Jeotgalibacillus aurantiacus: one gene and its partner. The protein of the gene in region 1 binds, or shares a complex with, the protein of each later gene. Links are inferred from orthologs where the notes say so. Each region holds a gene or a part of one and is shown in the gene's direction. Other genes may lie near its edges.

Evidence for each region.
Region 2: the proteins of mecA (region 1) and clpC are in contact, whole or in part, in a solved structure (PDB 3PXG), measured with the Bacillus subtilis proteins. The link is inferred for Jeotgalibacillus aurantiacus from one-to-one orthologs.

The regions. Positions count from the first base shown.
Region 1 is NZ_JACNMS010000002.1:786,553-789,726, reverse strand. The notes cover bases 132-2,976. They hold mecA (adaptor protein MecA), read left to right. Parts: upstream 132-1,148; coding sequence 1,149-1,805; downstream 1,806-2,976. Other genes in these bases: H7968_RS08690 (competence protein CoiA), read left to right, coding at 1,871-2,976; spxA (transcriptional regulator SpxA), read left to right, coding at 387-782. Also shown: H7968_RS08705 (GNAT family N-acetyltransferase), read left to right, coding at 1-112; more of H7968_RS08690, read left to right, coding at 2,977-3,079; pepF (oligoendopeptidase F), read left to right, coding at 3,146-3,174. UniProt on the Bacillus subtilis protein: Enables the recognition and targeting of unfolded and aggregated proteins to the ClpC protease or to other proteins involved in proteolysis. Acts negatively in the development of competence by binding ComK and recruiting it to the ClpCP protease.
Region 2 is NZ_JACNMS010000008.1:69,599-73,048, reverse strand. Bases 177-3,297 are described here. They hold clpC (ATP-dependent protease ATP-binding subunit ClpC), read left to right. Parts: upstream 177-576; coding sequence 577-3,018; downstream 3,019-3,297. Other genes in these bases: radA (DNA repair protein RadA), read left to right, coding at 3,094-3,297; H7968_RS17185 (protein arginine kinase), read left to right, coding at 177-580. Also shown: more of H7968_RS17185, read left to right, coding at 1-176; more of radA, read left to right, coding at 3,298-3,450. UniProt on the Bacillus subtilis protein: Competence gene repressor; required for cell growth at high temperature. Negative regulator of comK expression. May interact with MecA to negatively regulate comK.

The DNA.
Region 1 (3,174 bases):
GTCGATCCATACTTACAAAGATGAAGAGTTATATGGTGAACAATATGAACCGGTTGAAAAAGTGCTGAAGAATGACCGTGAGGATGGAAAAGACGTTCTGGAAGGAATATAATATTTTCAATCATTACGTGTAATTGAGAATAGATCATCCTGATTGAAAATTTGTGTTTAAAAAAAAGTATTTCGGGAATATTAGATGTATGCAAGATCATATAAGAACAAACAGCTTTATATCACTTTTATGACAATTTCGTTAACCCCCTGTTCAACTATTGTACACTTGTGTATAATAAAATTAAGATATCTTAGTTAAAACAATTTTAATTTAGGTATCAGAGAATTAAAATGATTTTAAATTTCTTTCATTGAGGGAGTGTGAATGGTTCATGGTAACTTTGTTCACTTCACCTAGCTGTACATCGTGCAGGAAAGCAAAAGCCTGGTTAGAAGAGCATGAGATTCCATATACAGAGCGTAATATTTTTTCTGAACCATTAAGCATTGATGAAATCAAAGAAGTATTGAGAATGACAGAGGATGGAACAGACGAAATCATCTCAACGCGTTCTAAAATTTTTCAAAAGCTTAATGTGGATTTAGAATCTCTACCGCTGCAGGATCTGTTTGAATTAATTCAGGCAAATCCAGGGCTGCTTCGCAGACCGATTATTATGGACGAAAAGCGTCTTCAGGTTGGATATAATGAAGATGAAATCCGTCGATTCCTGCCACGGAAAGTTAGAACTTTCCAGCTTCTTGAAGCTCAAAAAATGGTTAATTAATGATTGATACTGAGACTTGTCCCGTTTTTTTGCCGGACAAGTCTTTTTCATTGTTTATTACTTTATTATTTTTATGATTTTAAAAAGCTTGTCCCCTGGTCTTACTGTTTTCGTTGCCGGCTGCTGTATAAGGATGGAGCGTACACGGTGAATTCAGAATGCTTGAAATTAACCGCTAAATAGTCTACACTCAAGTGACAATCATTAAAAAGATTAGACGTTTATAATTTCCCTTTGAGGCGTAATTATCATACAATAACAGTATAGAAAGATCACCCTATTCTCACAAGTAATGGAAGGTATTATCACCTATGACTTAGGGGGGAGATTCCCTTCATCCAACACATAGGAAGGGAGAGTTGAAAGATGGAAATAGAACGCATTAACGATCATACCGTAAAGTTTTACATTTCGTATGGCGATATTGAAGATAGAGGGTTCGACCGTGAAGAAATCTGGTACAACCGGGACAAAAGTGAAGAGCTCTTCTGGGAAATGATGGATGAAGTTCATCAGGAAGAGGACTTTGCTGTTGAAGGTCCGCTTTGGATTCAGGTTCAGGCACTTGAAAAAGGTCTAGAGATCCTTGTTACAAAAGCGCAGGTAACAAAAGATGGAGAGAAATTTGAGCTGCCAATGCCGGATGATAAAAATCAGAGTGGATCGATTACCAATCAAATTGAGGACTATCTAGGTGATCATTTTGATATGGATGATGATTCTTCACCTGATCAGGAAATGAACATTACCCTGAGATTCAAGGATTTTGAAGATGTTATTTCACTATCCAAACGTTTTGACCATGAAGACTTACATTCAAAGCTTTTTGTATATGAAGAGATTTATTACCTGTTTGTCGAATTTCCTGAGGAATATTTTGATGAAGGCGATCTTGAAAACATTTCAAGCATCCTTCTGGAATATGGCCAGGAAACACAGCTCACGATTCACCGACTTGAAGAATATGGTAAGGTTGTCATGAGTGACAATGTCTTTAAAAATGTACAACAGTATTTTGCATAAATAATTTTGTCTGCACGGCTTTATTGAATTCAGTAAGGCTGTGCAGATTTTTTTGAGGTGAAAAAATGCTGACTGCACTAAATGAGAAAAACGAACTTGTTTCCCTGTTCCAATTTAACTCGAGAGATCAACTGACTAAAATCCACGCTAATTCCTCTTTCATCTGCTCTTCATGTAAAGCCCCTGTTATCCTGAAAATAGGAAGAATTAAAATTCCTCATTTTGCTCATCATGCCAAAAAAAACTGTTCATCTGCTTCAGAAGGAGAAACAGACAACCACTTAAATGGAAAAAAATCTTTGTATAGCTGGTTACATAGTCTTGGATTGAACCCTGAGCTGGAAAAGGTATATGAGGAAATCGGCAGGAGAGCGGATATTGGTGTGAAATCGGGTAATCTGGAATATGCGATTGAATATCAATGTTCAGCAATCGCTCCTTACATCAAGTCTGAGCGTACAAAGGATTACCGCTCATTAAACATTATCCCGTTTTGGATTCTTTCGTATGAGACCCTGCAACTTTCCGAAAGCAGGATTGTTAAACTGACCGAGTTCCATCAGCAGTTTCTACGATATTCAGAAGCCCTCAAGCAGTATTTTCTTCTTTTATATTCCTCTGAAATGACAACGTTTATGATCATTTATCTCATTGCCCCACTTTCAAAATATTCATTTATTGTGAGGCTAGAGCGATTGCCTCAAGAATGTGTTCCGTTCCCTCACATCCCAGTGAAGTTCAGCAGCCTGGATGCTGAACTTTTCTCCTCATATCTAATCCACCGTGAAAAGTGGATTATTAACCGCTATAAATATAATGTCGGCATAAAAGATCAATTTCTCAGAATGCTGTATGAAGGCAAAGAAACAATCTTGCTTAATCCCCCATGGAATGGTCTTCCTATGCGTTCAAACCTCAATTTCACCACATATGCCTGTGAGTGGCAGACTTATCTATATTTATACATGAAAAAGGGAGGGATTATGACTGAGAAGAAACTAATTATCTATATGGAGAAGCTCATAAAACAAGGGGTTATTGCCCTAAGAAGGAATCAAGCTGATACCAGCTGTCGTTTTGTAGCTGAATCCGTAAATGAATGGCTCGAAATGATGGAAGCTTGCCATATCGTAATAAAAATAGGGGACCAATATTCTTTAAACCCTGACCATATTGTTTTCAAAATTGATTGTGTTGAGAATAGAAATAAAGTCGTCGAACATTTTATGAATAATTATATGCATAAAATCATAGAATTATATAATGCCAGATAGTTGCAAGAAGCATTAAAAAAAGAGAAAATAAAGAAAGTTCTAGAAAATGATAGGGGGACGAAATAAATGGCAGAACAGGCAGTACAAACATTGAA
Region 2 (3,450 bases), on another replicon or contig:
TGTGGGGACAGGGTTGCGTGCATCTGTTATGATGCATTTACCAGGATTGATGATGACTCATCAGATGAATAGAATTATTCCTGCAATTGGACAATTTGGTCTTGTGGCTAGAGGAATTTACGGGGAAGGTAGCGAAGCTTTAGGTAACATCTTTCAAATTTCGAATCAGACAACACTCGGCAAGTCTGAGGAAGACATTGTGGAGGACCTCCAGCGGGTGGTGGATCAGATTATTGCCCAGGAGAAGTCGGCAAGGGAAGCGCTAGTGAAGGCTTCAGGCATTCAGCTTGAGGACCGCGTTTTCCGGTCTTACGGGACGTTGCGCTACAGCCGGGTGCTTGAATCGAAGGAAGCGGCTAAATGTCTGTCGGATGTTCGTCTTGGTATCGATTTAGGATTTATCGAGAATGTGTCGAGATCGATTTTAAACGAGCTGATGATTTTAACGCAGCCGGGCTTTCTTCAGCAATATGCTGGAGGGTTTTTACGGCCGGTGGAGCGGGACATGAGACGCGCATCGCTGATCCGGGAACGGTTGGAGATGGAAGAAAAGAAGGATAAAGGAGGATCAGAGATATGATGTTTGGACGATTTACAGAGAGAGCACAAAAAGTATTGGCATTGGCACAGGAAGAGGCGATTCGCCTATCCCATTCAAATATTGGCACTGAACATATTCTGTTAGGTCTGGTCCGCGAAGGTGAAGGCATTGCAGCTAAGGCACTTCAGACACTGAACTTAAGCACGGCAAAGATTCAGGAAGAGGTTGAAGAGCTGATCGGTAAAGGGACAGAGCAATCCCCTAGCGTGCACTATACACCGCGGGCTAAGAAAGTCATTGAGCTTTCCATGGATGAGGCCCGCAAGCTTGGACACTCTTATGTCGGAACAGAGCACATTCTTCTTGGTCTGATCCGTGAGGGTGAAGGCGTTGCGGCGCGCGTATTAAATAACCTTGGTGTGAGCTTAAATAAAGCCCGTCAGCAGGTATTGCAGCTTCTTGGCAGCAATGAGGCAGGCGGTCAGCAGGGCGGCTCAAACGCAGCGGCAAATACGCCAACGCTTGATGGTCTTGCCCGTGACTTAACCGTGATTGCCCGTGAAGGAAGTCTGGATCCGGTCATTGGCCGAAGCAAGGAAATCCAGCGTGTGATTGAGGTATTAAGCCGCCGTACGAAAAACAATCCGGTATTGATCGGGGAGCCTGGTGTTGGTAAAACAGCCATCGCAGAAGGGCTTGCCCAGCAGATCGTACAAAATGAAGTGCCTGAAATTCTTCGTGATAAGCGCGTGATGACGCTTGATATGGGAACCGTTGTTGCGGGTACAAAATACCGCGGTGAGTTTGAAGACCGTCTGAAAAAAGTGATGGATGAAATCCGTCAGGCCGGCAACATCATTCTCTTCATTGATGAGCTTCATACGCTGATCGGGGCTGGTGGGGCAGAAGGTGCGATTGATGCATCCAATATCCTGAAGCCGTCCCTTGCACGTGGAGAGCTCCAGTGTATCGGTGCCACAACACTTGATGAGTACCGTAAATATATCGAAAAAGATGCAGCGCTTGAGCGCCGTTTCCAGCCGATTCAGGTTGATGAGCCAACAGCGGAAGAATCTGTACTGATCTTAAAAGGACTGCGTGACCGCTATGAAGCGCACCACCGCGTATCGATTACCGATGCAGCGATTGAAGCAGCAGTTAAAATGTCAGACCGCTACATCTCAGACCGTTTCCTTCCGGATAAAGCGATTGATCTAATCGATGAAGCCGGATCAAAGGTTCGTCTTCGTTCTTATACAACGCCTCCAAACCTGAAGGAACTTGAAGCAAAGCTTGAGGGTATCCGTAAGGAAAAGGATGCTGCGGTGCAGAGCCAGGAATTTGAAAAGGCAGCTTCTCTTCGTGATTCTGAACAGAAAACGAAGGAAAAGCTGGAAGAAACGAAAAAGGAATGGAAAGAAAAGCAGGGTCAGGAAAATACCGAAGTGACGGTTGAGGATATTGCACATGTTGTATCCACATGGACAGGAATTCCGGTATCGCGTCTGGCAGAAACAGAGACACAGAAACTTCTGAACCTTGAAGAAACGCTTCATGGCCGTGTAATCGGACAGAAGGATGCTGTGACAGCCATTTCAAAAGCCGTACGTCGTGCACGTGCCGGTCTGAAGGATCCGAAGCGTCCGATCGGTTCATTCATTTTCCTCGGACCAACAGGAGTCGGTAAAACGGAGCTTGCTAGAGCACTAGCTGAATCCATGTTCGGTGATGAGGATGCGATGATCCGGATCGATATGTCTGAGTACATGGAAAAGCACTCGACATCCCGTCTGGTCGGTTCACCTCCAGGCTATGTCGGTTATGAAGAAGGCGGTCAGCTGACAGAAAAGGTTCGCCGTAAGCCTTACTCGGTTGTGCTGCTTGATGAAATTGAAAAAGCACACCCGGATGTCTTCAACATTCTTCTGCAGGTGCTTGAAGATGGACGCCTGACAGACTCTAAAGGACGCACAGTTGATTTCCGCAATGTGGTGCTGATCATGACATCCAACGTTGGGGCCAGCGCGCTGAAGCAGAATAAGCACGTCGGCTTCGCTGTGCAGGATTCCAACCAGGATTACAAGGATATGAAAGGCAAGGTGCTGGAGGAATTAAAGCGTGCCTTCCGTCCTGAATTCTTAAACCGTATTGATGAAACAATCGTCTTCCACTCTCTTGAAAAAGAGCATTTGAAAGAAATCGTTTCGTTAATGGCAGAAGAGCTTGTGAAGCGTCTGAAGGAGCAGGATATTACGCTATCCATCACGGAAGAGGCGAAGAGCAAAATTGCCGATGAAGGATTTGATCCTGAATACGGTGCGCGTCCATTGCGCAGAGCCATTCAGAAACAAATTGAAGATCGTCTCTCTGAAGAACTGTTAAAAGGAAACGTACTTCAGGGTTACACAGTTGAAATTGATTATAAGGACGGCGAATTTACGGTTAACCGTAAAGAAGAAGCAGACGTTACGTCGTAAGCAATCGTCAGAAGGTGCACGTGTTAAGGAAAAAGGCACGTGCACCTTTTTTCATCGTTAGGAGGCAGCAGTTAAGTGGCTAAGAAAAAAACAAAGTTTATGTGTGAATCCTGTGGCTATGAGTCAGCGAAATGGATGGGTAAGTGTCCGGGCTGCGGAGAGTGGAACACGATGGTCGAGGATATCACCATTACCGGCAAACAGCCCCGCAAATCCTTTACCCATACACCCGAAGGAACCCAGTCCAAGGCAACTCCACTCGTTAAGATAGAAACCCAGGATGAAACGCGTGTCAAAACGATGATGCCGGAATTAAACCGTGTGCTCGGCGGAGGCGTTGTACCGGGCTCAATGGTCTTAATCGGAGGGGACCCGGGGATCGGGAAATCGACCCTTCTGCTTCAGGTATCGTCCCAGCTGGCAGAAACGAAA